DNA from 2 places in the Peribacillus sp. S4 genome. Region 2 is predicted to be linked to the other one. Evidence: a T-box and tRNA genes for the amino acid it is inferred to sense, from the RefSeq annotation. Region 2 holds a T-box; the other holds one or more tRNA genes.

Region 1 (7,422 bases), 660 kb from region 2:
GCAAGCTCATCGACGAATGAAGCAGCATACGCTGTCAATGCATCTCGGTCATTCATTAAGATTTCCTCCTAAAGCACTTAACATCGGATTGAATTTAATCCCCGTTTCCCGGAATTCACTTTCGGGTGTCGAATCTTCCACTACTCCGCATCCGGCAAAGAGCGATGCCTCATTGTTCTGTATCAGGGCAGAACGTATCCCTACAGCGAATTCCCCGTTCCCATACGTATCCACCCAGCCTAAAGGACCCGCATAAAATCCGCGTTCCAGACCTTCCAATTCCCGAATTCGGACAACAGCCTTTTCTTTTGGAAGTCCGCCCATGGCAGGTGTGGGATGGAGGTTCTCGACAAATTCAAAAATCGTGACACCTTTCTTGGATATACCGCGAACCGGTGTGTACAAATGCTGGATATGACGGTTTTTCATAAGTGTCGGTCCGGCTGGGACCATCACCTTTTCGCATACAGAATCAAAAGCATTGGATATCATCGACACGACATATTGATGCTCTTGTAAATTCTTTTGGTCATGAAGCAATTCTTCACCAAGACAAACATCTTCTTGCTCATCTTTCCCTCGCCGCATCGATCCGGCAAGGCAGGTAGAAAAAACTTCATTTCCCTGTTTCTTAATCAAACGTTCGGGAGTGGCACCGACAAAACAGTCACCACCAGCCTCCAAACTGAAAATATAACTCAATGGCTGCTCAGCAATCAATTGTTCAAGCACTTTCCCTGAATCGATGGAACGTTCAAAACCAAGTCGAAGCTCCCTTGCCAAAACAATCTTGTCGAGATCTGTCGTCTTGATTTCCTGTACAGCCTCTGCGACCGTCCGCTTCCATTCCTCAGGTTCGACTTCCCTCTGCATAACAAGGGAATTTGCACCCAATCCATTGCCATCCAAGCTTTCGAAGAGGAAAGCTTCCCGTTCATTTATCATATCTATGAAGAGTTTTTCTGAATCATCAGGCGAACAAAGTAAGTTTGTCGTTAAGTAAGCTTGTTTCCCCACTATTGACAGCATGAAGGCAGGTATATAAAACAGATTGTCCCCGAACTGATTCCAAAGGAGCGTACTGTCAGTTTCATAATCAAAAGAAAAGCCCCCAAACAGTAAAGGACCTGTCGCTTCTACATCGGTCACTCCTGTTTTGACAGCATCATTCTGCAGTTTGATCCAGCTCTTTTCGACTTCTCTATAACGTTTGGCATTCGATGCCGCTTTGAGTTTCTTAACATTGCCTAAACCGGTGATGGTTATTTCCTTTGCAGGGTCCTCCCAGAAAAAGCGTTCACCTGCATACCGTTCTCTTCCAGCTTGATAAAATGAAAGGGGGCTGTTGCATTTAATCTTCTTAATATGACTGAATAGAACTTGATCATTCAAGTCCTTCGCCTTTTGTATAGCTGAAGCCAGTCCCTGAAACTGTTCAGTTTCCTCTGAGATAGCCAAAAAAATCCCCCCAAATGTACATTTTAAAAGCTATTTAACCTATTTAAAGATACACCTCCCTTGAACCTCATGTCAATAAAACGCCCCTTTACCGAACGATTCTTCCCTGCTTTTTTCCTTATTATATGAATCTTAGCGAATGTAGAGAAATACCCTTGATTTTGGAAATGAATCACCCATGAATTTCAATTACACCCATACCCACTTTTCCTGCATTTATTAGGATAACCTTTTGTGCAACATTTCAATATTTGTTATAATTTCGAGAGAACCAATAATGATTTTGAGGAGAGAAATAATGCAAACAGAATACGACGGACTTCCCCTTAAACGGACCTGGAAGATTTGGTGGGAGTTAATTCGTCCACATACACTAACCGCAGCTTTTGTCCCAGTCTTACTTGGAACTGTGATTGCACTTTTGGAAGATGGAGTGAATTGGTTACTATTCGCTGCCATGATGGTTGCAAGTATCCTGATTCAAGCTGCAACCAATTTATTCAATGAATACTATGATTTCAAGAGAGGCCTGGATACGGAGGAATCCGTAGGCATCGGAGGCGGGATCGTCCGTCATGGGATGACCCCCAGACTAATCATGAACTTGGCCCTTGGCATGTATGCCATCGCCTTGATCATTGGAATCTATATCTGTGCCGCATCGTCTTGGTGGCTAGCTGCAGTAGGCCTCGTTTGCATGCTTGTCGGCTATCTTTATACAGGCGGTCCCCTGCCCATTTCATATACACCGTTCGGGGAACTTTTTTCTGGATTGTTCATGGGCTTTTTGATAATCCTGATCGCCTTTTTCATTCAAACCGGTGATGTTTCTTCAACAGCCATCTTAATTGCCATTCCAAGTGGGATACTGGTAGGGCTGATCAACTTATCCAATAACCTCCGGGATCATGATGGGGATAAGGCACATGGCCGCAAAACGATGCCAGTCGTGATGGGCAGGAAAAACGCCCTGACATTCATGGCAATCATGTTCGCTTTCTCTTATCTATGGCTTGTTGGGCTCGTTCTTACCGGAAGCGTTACGGCTTGGATTCTCCTTGCCTTCCTTAGCATACCGAAGGCAATGGCCGCAATAAAAGGCTTCGTAGGTAAAACACAGCCGATCACGATGGTGCCGGCAATGAAAGCCACTGCCCAAACGAACACCTTCTTTGGCTTACTCATGGCCATTGGATTATTCATCAGCTATCTTATATAGTCTTCGGGGACTGAGCCCATCCGCTCAGTCCTTTTTTCTATCTTCCGTTCCATATTGTTTTCCTATACTCCGATTCGGGTAATAGATAATACAACCACCTTACCAATATAAAAAGAGATTTGGACTTTAGTTTAGAAGGAGTGAATTGGATATGGCAACGAAACAACAAACGCAAAAATTTAAAAAAGAACTGCTTCAGGAAAAAAATGAGCTATGTAATAGAATTCAAAATGATGAACAATCCGTTCTGGATAAAAGCCAGACGGAATCCGTAGGTGAATTATCATCCTATGATAATCATCCTGCAGACCTAGGGACCGAATTATTCGAGATGGAACGTAATCAAGCACTCGATGAGCATGCACAATCCGAAATGGAGAAAATAGAAGAAGCTTTGAAAGCCATGGAAGAAGGATCGTATGGCCATTGTAAAACCTGCAATAAGGAAATCCCCATCGAGAGGCTTGAAGCGATCCCAAGCACCCTCTACTGTGTCGAGCATTCCCCAGAACGAACGCTTTCACAAGACAGGCCAGTGGAAGAGGATATACTGATTCCATCCAAGGGTGATCATTTTGAAAATCGTCATGGAATCGAAATGGCAGCTAAAGAAGATAGCTTTGGTGAAGTGGCCAAATTCGGTACATCAGAAACGCCATCTGATTATACCGGTGATCATGACAATTACAATGATCTTTATAAAAACGAGGATGAAACGGATGGATTTCCTGAAGACTATGAAGGATTTGCAGCAAATGATATCGAAGGAAAAACGAGAGTGGATATACCGAACAAAAAGCAAAAGGAATATGAAGATACCCTGAAAGAAGAAAATATAGAATCCCAACTTGTAGACATTCCCTATAAACAAAAAGATGGTTATATCAAGGAAAATAAATAAAAAAAAGAAGCATACATGAATGTATGCTTCCTTTTTTGTTATGACCCGTACGGGATTCGAACCCGTGTTACCGCCGTGAAAGGGCGGTGTCTTAACCGCTTGACCAACGGGCCAACTGGCGGAGAAGGAGGGATTTGAACCCTCGCGCCGCTCGCGCGACCTACACCCTTAGCAGGGGCGCCTCTTCAGCCTCTTGAGTACTTCCCCATGGCTCCGCAGGTAGGACTCGAACCTACGACCGTTCGGTTAACAGCCGAATGCTCTACCACTGAGCTACTGCGGAACAATATGAATATGGTGGGCCTAAATGGACTCGAACCATCGACCTCACGCTTATCAGGCGTGCGCTCTAACCAGCTGAGCTATAGGCCCATATTTGGAGCGGGTGAAGGGAATCGAACCCTCATCATCAGCTTGGAAGGCTGAGGTTTTACCACTAAACTACACCCGCGAAATGGGGCGACTGATGGGAATCGAACCCACGAATGCCTGAACCACAATCAGGTGCGTTAACCACTTCGCCACAATCGCCGTAATTTTGTAAGATATGGTGGCTCAGGACGGAATCGAACCGCCGACACAAGGATTTTCAGTCCTTTGCTCTACCGACTGAGCTACTGAGCCACATATGTATTCAATTTAAATAATGGCGGTCCCGACGGGAATCGAACCCGCGATCTCCTGCGTGACAGGCAGGCATGTTAACCGCTACACCACGGGACCTAATAATTGCGGGGACAGGATTTGAACCTGCGACCTTCGGGTTATGAGCCCGACGAGCTACCGGACTGCTCCACCCCGCGACGGTAATAATGAAACGATTAGCATCAAGCTTTCGTGAATATTGTTTCGTCCGCATCCTTTATGTAAGGTTGTTTTAAAACAACTTGCTGCTTTTAGAAAAAATGGAGGAGGTAGAGGGATTCGAACCCCCGCGGGATTTGACTCCCCTGTCGGTTTTCAAGACCGATCCCTTCAGCCGAACTTGGGTATACCTCCACGGCTTTTAAAAAATGAATATGGTGGACCTTGTAGGACTCGAACCTACGACCGGACGGTTATGAGCCGTCTGCTCTAACCAGCTGAGCTAAAGGTCCTTATATTTATTGGTAGCGGCGGAGGGGATCGAACCCCCGACCTCACGGGTATGAACCGTACGCTCTAGCCAGCTGAGCTACACCGCCAATATAATATAAGTTTCTGATTGAAAAATGGTGGAGCCTAGCGGGATCGAACCGCTGACCTCCTGCGTGCAAGGCAGGCGCTCTCCCAGCTGAGCTAAGGCCCCATTCATTAAAAATCACGTGGTCGGGAAGACAGGATTCGAACCTGCGACCCCTTGGTCCCAAACCAAGTGCTCTACCAAGCTGAGCTACTTCCCGCAATAAAAACATGGTGCGCCCGGCGGGAGTCGAACCTACAACCTTCTGATTCGTAGTCAGATGCTCTATCCAATTGAGCTACGGGCGCATATTATGATGGTGCCGAGGACCGGAATCGAACCGGTACGGTAGTCACCTACCGCAGGATTTTAAGTCCTGTGCGTCTGCCAGTTCCGCCACCCCGGCACATACGAAAAGTGGAGCGGAAGACGGGATTCGAACCCGCGACCCCAACCTTGGCAAGGTTGTATTCTACCACTGAACTACTTCCGCATGAAAGATGCGGGTGAAGGGACTTGAACCCCCACGCCTTGCGGCGCCAGATCCTAAGTCTGGTGCGTCTGCCAATTCCGCCACACCCGCATATAAATGGTGAGCCATGAAGGATTCGAACCTTCGACCCTCTGATTAAAAGTCAGATGCTCTACCAACTGAGCTAATGGCTCGTGCTTGTACTATCTTAAAAAGTGGTGCCGGCAAGAGGACTTGAACCCCCAACCTACTGATTACAAGTCAGTTGCTCTACCAGTTGAGCTACACCGGCAGGTGTAAAATGGTGGAGGATGACGGGATCGAACCGCCGACCCTCTGCTTGTAAGGCAGATGCTCTCCCAGCTGAGCTAATCCTCCATATGAAACCTGCTTGGCGACGTCCTACTCTCACAGGGGGAAACCCCCAACTACCATCGGCGCTGAAGAGCTTAACTGCCGTGTTCGGAATGGGAACGGGTGTGACCTCTTCGCTATCGTCACCAAACAATGTTAACATTTTTTCAAGACATATATTATTATAACGTCTTTTTGAGAAAATGCAAGAAGAAATTTTCATTCCTTCAAAACTAGATAATAAGAAGGTATTTCATTTTTTAAAAAGCGTTGGTTAAGTCCTCGATCTATTAGTATCAGTCAGCTCCACATGTCACCATGCTTCCACCTCTGACCTATCAACCTGATCATCTTTCAGGGATCTTACTAGCTTGCGCCATGGGAAATCTCATCTTGAGGGGGGCTTCATGCTTAGATGCTTTCAGCACTTATCCCGTCCGCACGTAGCTACCCAGCTATGCCTTTGGCAAGACAACTGGTACACCAGCGGTGCGTCCATCCCGGTCCTCTCGTACTAAGGACAGCTCCTCTCAAATTTCCTGCGCCCGCGACGGATAGGGACCGAACTGTCTCACGACGTTCTGAACCCAGCTCGCGTACCGCTTTAATGGGCGAACAGCCCAACCCTTGGGACCGACTACAGCCCCAGGATGCGATGAGCCGACATCGAGGTGCCAAACCTCCCCGTCGATGTGGACTCTTGGGGGAGATAAGCCTGTTATCCCCGGGGTAGCTTTTATCCGTTGAGCGATGGCCCTTCCATGCGGAACCACCGGATCACTAAGCCCGACTTTCGTCCCTGCTCGACTTGTAGGTCTCGCAGTCAAGCTCCCTTGTGCCTTTACACTCTACGAATGATTTCCAACCATTCTGAGGGAACCTTTGGGCGCCTCCGTTACTCTTTAGGAGGCGACCGCCCCAGTCAAACTGCCCACCTGACACTGTCTCCCACCCCGATAAGGGGCGCGGGTTAGAATTTCAATACAGCCAGGGTAGTATCCCACCAACGCCTCCACCGAAGCTGGCGCTCCGGCTTCTCAGGCTCCTACCTATCCTGTACAAGCTGTACCAAAATTCAATATCAGGCTGCAGTAAAGCTCCACGGGGTCTTTCCGTCCTGTCGCGGGTAACCTGCATCTTCACAGGTACTATAATTTCACCGAGTCTCTCGTTGAGACAGTGCCCAGATCGTTACACCTTTCGTGCGGGTCGGAACTTACCCGACAAGGAATTTCGCTACCTTAGGACCGTTATAGTTACGGCCGCCGTTTACTGGGGCTTCGGTTCAAAGCTTCGCTTGCGCTAACCTCTCCCCTTAACCTTCCAGCACCGGGCAGGTGTCAGCCCCTATACTTCGCCTTGCGGCTTCGCAGAGACCTGTGTTTTTGCTAAACAGTCGCCTGGGCCTATTCACTGCGGCTTTTCTGGGCTATTCACCCTAAAAAGCACCCCTTCTCCCGAAGTTACGGGGTCATTTTGCCGAGTTCCTTAACGAGAGTTCTCTCGCACACCTTAGGATTCTCTCCTCGCCTACCTGTGTCGGTTTGCGGTACGGGCACCTTACATCTCACTAGAGGCTTTTCTTGGCAGCGTGGAATCAGGAACTTCGGTACTATATTTCCCTCGCCATCACAGCTCCGCCTTAATGGAAACGGGATTTGCCTCGTTTCCGGCCTAACTGCTTGGACGCGCATATCCAACAGCGCGCTTACCCTATCCTTCTGCGTCCCCCCATCGTTCAAACGATGTATAGGTGGTACAGGAATATCAACCTGTTGTCCATCGCCTACGCCTTTCGGCCTCGGCTTAGGTCCCGACTAACCCTGAGCGGACGAGCCTTCCTCAGGAAACCTTAG
Region 2 (7,422 bases):
ATGAGGTGATGAATTGGGTGTTTTTTTCAGCTTTGTATTATTAGGTTTATCACTGGCGGCTCCTATCGGTCCCATAAACGCTGCTCAATTGGACAAAGGAATCAAGAAGGGTTTTTGGCATGCCTGGGTATTTGGCTGGGGTGCCATTTTAGCGGATTTTGTTTTTATAGCCCTCGTCTTTTTCGGTGTCGTCCACTTTTTGGACAACTCCTTCATGAAGACATTTTTATGGCTTTTTGGATTTTTCGTCCTGACCTATACCGGAATCGAAAGTCTGCTAAGTGCAGGTAAGATTGAAGTGAATGCACGAAAAGCGAAAGATTCCCTTTTCTCTTCATTCCTGACAGGATTCATCATGTCCCTTTCGAATCCTTTATCCATTTTGTTTTGGCTGGGAATTTACGGATCCATTCTCGCAAACTCCGCTTCAAAATATGATATGGATCATTTACTTTTATACAGCTCAGGAATCCTTATCGGCCTCTTAATCTGGGATTTCGCAATGGCCATCATCGCCAGCACCTTCAGACGCTTTTTATCCAAACCCATTCTAATGGGCATCTCGATCATTTCGGGGATATCCCTTATAGGAATCGGCATATACTTTGCCATCCAGGCAGCAAAGGTTTTATTTACATAAGTATTTACTCGTGAGTTCGCATTAAATAGATAAATTAGGCCGCCTATTTTAATGTCCTTCTTTGTCCCCTCATTGTTCATAGCCTGAAAGGGTAAACACAAAGGGAGGATTTCTTGAATGTATAATTACGGCTACTACCATTATAATGTTCCATATTATACTGCTCCATATTATTACGATGATTCTTATGCTAATTTGCCTTATTATGATGACAGACTGCCAGTACAAACACTGGTTCCAGTAGCCACTATCCAGAGCCATTTAAACGCAGGCCGGCAAGGTCATTGCTTCAGAGGATTTTGGGGTAACACCCCGCACACCTTTATTTTAATGGGGATAAATAATACTACTGGAATGGTACAGATACTCGAAGGCGGCATACCAAATGAGGTACATCATACAGATATAGTTGGATTACAATACCTAGGATTAACATGCCTGTCGAAGGTCATGGCGGTGGACAAGGCGGTGGACAAGGCGGCGGACATGGTGGCGGACAAGGCGGCGGTCATGATGGCGGTCATGGCGGCGGACAAGGCGGCGGTCATGGCGGCCCTGGGGGTAACTGTTTTCAGCAGTTCATTCCTAGTGTTGGCTGGGTATGGATTTGTAGATAAAAAGAAACAGCCGATTTATTCGGCTGTCTTTTTTATTCCATTTACTCGTGAGTTTCTCGCTTTTACTCGTGAATTCTGGCCTTTTACTCGTGAGTTTCTCGCTTTTACTCGTGAATTTCGGCCTTTTACTCGTGAGTTCCAATTTAAGCTGCTTTCTTGTTAGATGCTGCGTTCTTTTATTTGCTGGACCATTTTCTTGATGAACGTTTCTATTGTGACATTTTCAAATTCTTGTTCCCCATATTTCCGGACATTTACTTCATTTTCTTTTTCTTCTTTATCTCCAAGGACCAGCATATATGGGATTTTCCCCAGCTGTGCTTCCCTGACTTTATACCCCAGCTTTTCATTCCGATCATCGATTTTCACTCTTATGCCTTGATTCTTCAGTGCATTTTGAACCTGTAAACAATAATCCAGATGAACTTGTGAGACTGGGATGATCTGTACTTGCACCGGGGCGAGCCATACCGGAAAAGCACCGGCAAAGTGTTCTATCAGGATTCCGAAAAAACGATCGATCGATCCAAAGATGGCACGATGAATGACCACCGGACGAACTTTTTCATTATTTTCATCGATGTAAGTCAGATCAAATTTGTCGGGCATTTGAAAATCAAGTTGGATTGTTGCACATTGGTGGCTTCGTTTTAATGCATCTTTAATATGAAAATCAATTTTCGGTCCATAAAATGCCCCGTCTCCTTCATTTACTTGATATTGTATCCCGATGCTTTCCAGAACATTTTTCAGGGCTGTTTCAGAAGCTTCCCAAAGGGAATCATCGCCCATTGAATCCTCCGGACGAGTCGAGAGCTCAACGGAATACTCGAATCCGAAAGTGCGATACACCTTATCGATCAGATGAAACACTTGTTTTATTTCACTTTCGATTTGATCCTGCCGTACATAGATGTGGGCATCATCCTGACAAAATGTACGGACACGCAGCATCCCGTTCAATGCACCGCTATATTCATGACGGTGGACTTGACCGAATTCGGCCATCCGGATGGGTAAATCCCTGTAAGAATAAAGACTGTTTTTGAAAATAAGCATATGACCCGGACAGTTCATTGGCTTCATCGCGAATTTTGTTTGATCCACCTCAGTGAAGTACATATTCTCGTGATAATGATCCCAGTGGCCCGACTGTTCCCATAACCGCTGGTTCATCATGAAAGGAGTCCGAACTTCGTCATAATCAGCTTCAGTCTGAAGCTCCCGCGAGAACTTCTCCAATTCATTTCTAACGATTTGTCCTTTCGGTAAATAAAATGGCATTCCAGGGGCTTCCTCCGAAAACATGAATAATTCCAACTGCTTCCCTAATTTACGGTGGTCGCGTTTGGCCGCTTCTTCAAGGAATTTAAAATGATCCTGTAAATCCTTATTCTTTCGAAAAGCCACGCCATACACCCTTTGGAGAACTTCATTTTGATTGTCTCCCCGCCAATAGGCACCAGATACACGAGTCAATCTGAATGATTTTACAAATGATGTGGATGGAAGGTGCGGCCCTCTGCAAAGATCGATGAATTCCCCCTGTTGATAGAGCGTTAATTTTTCACCATTGGGGATGTTCTTTGCTATATCCAACTTGAAAGACTCCCCTCTGCCCTCGAATAACTTCACAGCTTCTTCATAAGTCACTTCTATCCTTTTAATTTCCAGATTTTCACTTATGATATGTTCCATCTCTTTTTCAATGGCCTGCAGATCTTCTGAGCTCAAAGGATGATCTAACTTAAAATCATAGTAAAAACCGTCTTCCACGACTGGTCCCATCCCTAATTCCACATTTTTGTATAATCTTTTCACAGCCTGTGCCAAAACATGCGCAGATGTATGTCGCAATACGTGTAATCCTTCATCCGAATCGAGAGTCAAGATCGACAGTTCACCATCCTGAATAAGCTTGTGACTTAAATCAACCAATTGCTTATCCAGTTTTCCAGCTACTGCCTTTTTCCTTAAACTTGGGCTGATTGAGCCTGCCACACTTTCCACTGTGATCCCTTGCGGATACTCCTTTTGCTGCCCATCCGGGAATTGTACTTTAATCATTTTTTCATCCATCACATAAACACCCCTTTTTAATAATAAAAAAACGCACACATCCCTATGCAAGGGACGAGTGCGTTTACCCGTGGTTCCACCCAATTTCCCATAAGCAAAAAACACTCATGGCTCTGGAGCTTGTAACGCAGCTTAGACGATATCAGTTACTTTTTGTTCACCGATATAGCTCAAAGGCGGTAAATCAGTTTCCTAAGCCAGGAAGTTCGCAGCTGCCCTTCCCTCTCTGCAGGCCGTAAAAATGATTCATGTCCTTATCATCGCCATATTTTTATATAGAAAAAAACGCACTCATCCCTATGCAAGGGACGAGTGCGCTTACCCGTGGTTCCACCCAATTTCCCATAAGCATAAATCACTCATGGCTCTGGAGCTTATAACGCAGCTTAAACGATATCTGTTACTTTTGTTCACCGATATAGCTCAAAGGCGGTAAATCAGTTTCCTAAGCCAGGAAGTTCGCAGCTATCCTCCCCTCTCTGCAGACCGTAAAAATGATTCATGTCCTTATCATGGCAATAATTATAAAAAACGCACCCATCCCTATGTAAGGGACGAGTGCGTTTACCCGTGATTCCACCCAATTTCCCATAAGCAAAAAATACTCATGGCTCTGGAGCTGTAACGCAGCTTAGACGATATCAGTTACTCTTGTTCACCGATATAGCTCAAAGGCGGTAAATCAGTTTCCTAAGCCAGGAAGTTCGCAGCTGCCCTTCCCTCTCTGCAGACCGTAAAAATGATTCATGTCCTTATCAATGCTTCTAAAATTTTATATTGTTATATATATTACAATATATTCCCATAAGTGACAACCTTAATTTTTTTCATTTCATTACTGACACCAAATTGGTATAATTAGTAAAAAAGGAGTCTCTATGAAACGTTTAAGCAATTGGTCAATCGTATTTGCAGTGATTGGTATCCTTTCATTTTCCTGTTCCCTAGCTTTTTCAAAAGCCTCCGAGCTGCTTATGATTTCAGGATTCGGTGCGTTGCTAATTGGTTTGTTATGCAGCTTAGGGGCCATATATAAAAATGAAAGAGGAATGTCAAAATTTTTGGCTGTGGCTGCATTCTTTCTTTTAAGTTTCATTATCGTTTGGAATGAACCATTTCAAATTGTCAGGCTCTTGACCTGGATGAAAAATTAAATGAAAAAACCCGTTCACCATGACGGGTTTTTTTATTAATTCATTCTTCATCGGTTATCGTTCGGCTTGAATTCTTTATTCCTAGCCATAGCGTAAGTCCAGTGGCCCAGAGTATTAGTGCGCATCCAAGGCCGAGCAATGATAACGGTGCAAGGATTTGGTGCTCCCCAACCATGACGGTGTCTGGCACAATCAGCCATGTAATAAGCGCCAATAAACAGAGAAGCACACCTGTTGCATAATAAACCTTGATTTGGAAAAGTGACGCCAATGGTAAAAAATGAATCCCTACAATAATGGCGATGACTCCCGGTATAAGATCGGTCTGATTGATCAAGTTACAGATGGCAATGGCAATCCCAATCAGCAAACCTTCGGCAATGAAGACCATATTAAACAAAAATCCGATACGCTTAAGACGTCTTGCCCCATCATCTGAAACTTGATTGGACATTTTTTGTGAAGCATGTATTAATGAAATGCCAACGATAACCATGATGATTCCCACGAATATGGCTGCGAGTTCCACGTATGGAAACCCCCACCCCTGCAATCCCATTACACCAGTACCCGCCCACAGTGTTCCGAAGACCGCCATGAAAGTGACTCCAATTCCAGAACCGCGAAAAGCCTCTTTCATCATCAGTTTCCTTTCATCCACAGTATAATCGTACATAGAATAATATTGCACCACTTCCCCAATTATTCAGCTATAAAAAAATCATTTGAGATGAGATAATGGCCGTTTCGCAGATATATTCTGTTTTTCGCAGATATAATTCGATTTTCGTTGATATAATTCGATTTTCGTTGATATAATTCAATTTCCGCAAATATATTCCGTTTTTCGCAGATATAACTCGATTTCGATACAAATCTTCATAAAAAAACCTGAGTCTCCAAAGGGAAGCTCAGGTTTTTTCCATTGGTATCAAGCCACATCTGATTTATCGAATTGACAATCTTTTAATGCTATTAATTTGGTCTTGTGATAAATCTTGTATCCTAGCCAGACTCCCAGGAATATCGGTAATCCGATATAGGAGACGGCGACTCCATACCAGTCGATGCTGCCGCTTAGGAATGCTCCATAGTTCTGTCCTGCTATGACGAGTATGCACAGGGTGAATGAAAGAATCGGACCGAATGGAAACCATTTTGCTTTATATTTGAGTTCGTTCAGGTCACCACCCTGTGCAACATAGGCTCGTCTAAAGCGATAATGGCTTATGGCGATTCCAATCCAGGCGATGAAGCCAGTCAGCCCGGATGCATTCAATAGCCATGTAAATACATGGTCCCCGAAAATGGAGGTCAAGAAGGCGAATCCCCCAATTATGGATGTCATGATCAAGGCATTCATCGGGATCCCCCTGCGGTTGACTTTGGCCAGGAATTTGGGAGCTTGATGATCTTTTGCCATCGACCATAACATCCGCGTTGATGCATATAGCCCCGAGTTCCCGGCGGATAGTAAGGAGGTTAACACGACCGCATTCATGACGGATGCAGCGAATGCCAGCCCTGCCCGTTCAAAAACAAGCGTGAAAGGGCTTACAGAAATATTTTCGACATCTCCGTTCAACAAGCTTGGACTCGTATACGGTATTAAGAGACCAAGTATCAGGATGGCCCCGATGTAAAATAATAGGATGCGCCAAAATACTTGGCGGATTGCATTCGGAACATTTTTTTCGGGTTCTTCACTTTCCCCGGCAGCAATACCAACCAGTTCTGTGCCTTGAAAAGAAAATCCCGCGATTAGAAAGATTGAGATGATCGATAAAAATCCTCCCTTGAATGGTGCCTCATCCATGGTGAAGTTTTCAAATCCGATCACCTTTCCGCCAAAAATCCCCAATATGGTCAATAAACCAATAATGATGAAGCAAATGATGGCAATGACTTTTATTAGTGCAAACCAATATTCAGATTCACCATAGCTTTTAATGGATAGGGCGTTGAGGGTGAAGACGATTCCAAGAAATAAGGCACTCCAAATCAGGCTGGGTACATCAGGGAGCCAGAATTTCATGATGATGGCTGCTGCAGCTATTTCCACGGCAAGGGTGACTGCCCAGTTAAACCAGTAATTCCAGCCAAGTGCAAAGCCGAATGCGGGATCAACAAAGCGTGTGGCATAGGTGGAAAAGGATCCCGACACAGGCATATATGTCGCCATTTCCCCTAAGCTCGTCATCAGGAAATAAACCATGATCCCAATGCAGGCATAGGCAGCGAGGGCACCGCCGGGCCCTGCGCTCTGGATGGTTGCCCCGCTCGCCAGGAATAATCCGGTTCCTATTGAACCGCCAATGGCAATCATGGTCATATGTCTTGCTTTCAGTTGCCTTTTAACTGTCGGTTCTTCATTATCAATGGGATTCCTTTTAACTGTCGGTTCTTCATTATCAATGAGATTCATGTCCATAAGGTTCCTACCTCATTTTCTTTTAAAGTTAAAAGTTCAAGAATAAAAGAGTTTTTTAACAACCGCTTTGTCAAAGACTTAATCGTTCGCTTCACTTGCTGGGATGCCGTCCAGTTCAATTGCCATTTCCCGGTATAGTCTCTCTCTTCCCGGATTGGGTGACCCCATCCTGCTCAGTCTCCATTCCACACCATTGAATTAGAGTGAGCGCAATGATTTCGGCTGTGGAGAACACGTTGTCGAGCAGGATGTATTCATTTGGATAGTGGGCAACCTCGGTTACTCCCGGTCCGAAAACGATTGCTGGCGTTTCACCGACATGTGTCAGCAATCCCCCGTCCGTTCCCCAAGGGGAGGCTTCAATGACCGGGTCCTGTCCGGCAACCTGCCGATATTGATGAACAAGTGCATTCATCAGTTCATGCTCTACATCAATTGCCCCTGGAACCCAGCGTGCCCCGAACCATTCCAATACGGGCGGGTTTTCCTTGAACCATTGGT

The links. A T-box is a leader RNA that pairs with one kind of tRNA and senses whether it is charged. The one in region 2 lies ahead of thrS (threonine--tRNA ligase), so its partner is inferred to be a tRNA-Thr.
Region 1: it encodes a tRNA-Thr, which carries the amino acid that the T-box ahead of thrS (threonine--tRNA ligase) is inferred to sense. The anticodon was not compared.

What each region holds. Positions count from the first base shown of each region.
Region 1 covers NZ_CP175708.1:5,000,054-5,007,475, forward strand. Annotated here, with positions in the region: gene menD (2-succinyl-5-enolpyruvyl-6-hydroxy-3-cyclohexene-1-carboxylic-acid synthase) at 1-56, opposite strand, end outside; gene ACJ9PY_RS23895 (isochorismate synthase MenF) at 49-1,458, opposite strand; gene ACJ9PY_RS23900 (1,4-dihydroxy-2-naphthoate polyprenyltransferase) at 1,757-2,677, shown strand; gene ACJ9PY_RS23905 (TraR/DksA C4-type zinc finger protein) at 2,829-3,578, shown strand; tRNA gene ACJ9PY_RS23910 (tRNA-Glu) at 3,620-3,691, opposite strand; tRNA gene ACJ9PY_RS23915 (tRNA-Ser) at 3,695-3,785, opposite strand; tRNA gene ACJ9PY_RS23920 (tRNA-Asn) at 3,787-3,861, opposite strand; tRNA gene ACJ9PY_RS23925 (tRNA-Ile) at 3,874-3,950, opposite strand; tRNA gene ACJ9PY_RS23930 (tRNA-Gly) at 3,956-4,029, opposite strand; tRNA gene ACJ9PY_RS23935 (tRNA-His) at 4,034-4,109, opposite strand; tRNA gene ACJ9PY_RS23940 (tRNA-Phe) at 4,127-4,202, opposite strand; tRNA gene ACJ9PY_RS23945 (tRNA-Asp) at 4,226-4,301, opposite strand; tRNA gene ACJ9PY_RS23950 (tRNA-Met) at 4,308-4,381, opposite strand; tRNA gene ACJ9PY_RS23955 (tRNA-Ser) at 4,485-4,577, opposite strand; tRNA gene ACJ9PY_RS23960 (tRNA-Ile) at 4,599-4,675, opposite strand; tRNA gene ACJ9PY_RS23965 (tRNA-Met) at 4,686-4,762, opposite strand; tRNA gene ACJ9PY_RS23970 (tRNA-Ala) at 4,791-4,866, opposite strand; tRNA gene ACJ9PY_RS23975 (tRNA-Pro) at 4,884-4,960, opposite strand; tRNA gene ACJ9PY_RS23980 (tRNA-Arg) at 4,972-5,048, opposite strand; tRNA gene ACJ9PY_RS23985 (tRNA-Leu) at 5,058-5,146, opposite strand; tRNA gene ACJ9PY_RS23990 (tRNA-Gly) at 5,159-5,233, opposite strand; tRNA gene ACJ9PY_RS23995 (tRNA-Leu) at 5,242-5,323, opposite strand; tRNA gene ACJ9PY_RS24000 (tRNA-Lys) at 5,331-5,406, opposite strand; tRNA gene ACJ9PY_RS24005 (tRNA-Thr) at 5,429-5,504, opposite strand; tRNA gene ACJ9PY_RS24010 (tRNA-Val) at 5,515-5,590, opposite strand; rRNA gene rrf (5S ribosomal RNA) at 5,602-5,717, opposite strand; rRNA gene ACJ9PY_RS24020 (23S ribosomal RNA) at 5,837-7,422, opposite strand, start outside.
Region 2 covers NZ_CP175708.1:4,344,867-4,352,288, forward strand. Annotated here, with positions in the region: gene ACJ9PY_RS20625 (LysE family transporter) at 14-640, shown strand; gene ACJ9PY_RS20630 (hypothetical protein) at 758-1,420, shown strand; gene thrS (threonine--tRNA ligase) at 1,417-3,324, opposite strand; T-box leader at 3,384-3,606, opposite strand; T-box leader at 3,638-3,859, opposite strand; gene ACJ9PY_RS20640 (hypothetical protein) at 4,215-4,490, shown strand; gene ACJ9PY_RS20645 (DUF7010 family protein) at 4,531-5,166, opposite strand; gene ACJ9PY_RS20650 (amino acid permease) at 5,422-6,915, opposite strand; gene ACJ9PY_RS20655 (peptidase) at 7,037-7,422, opposite strand, start outside.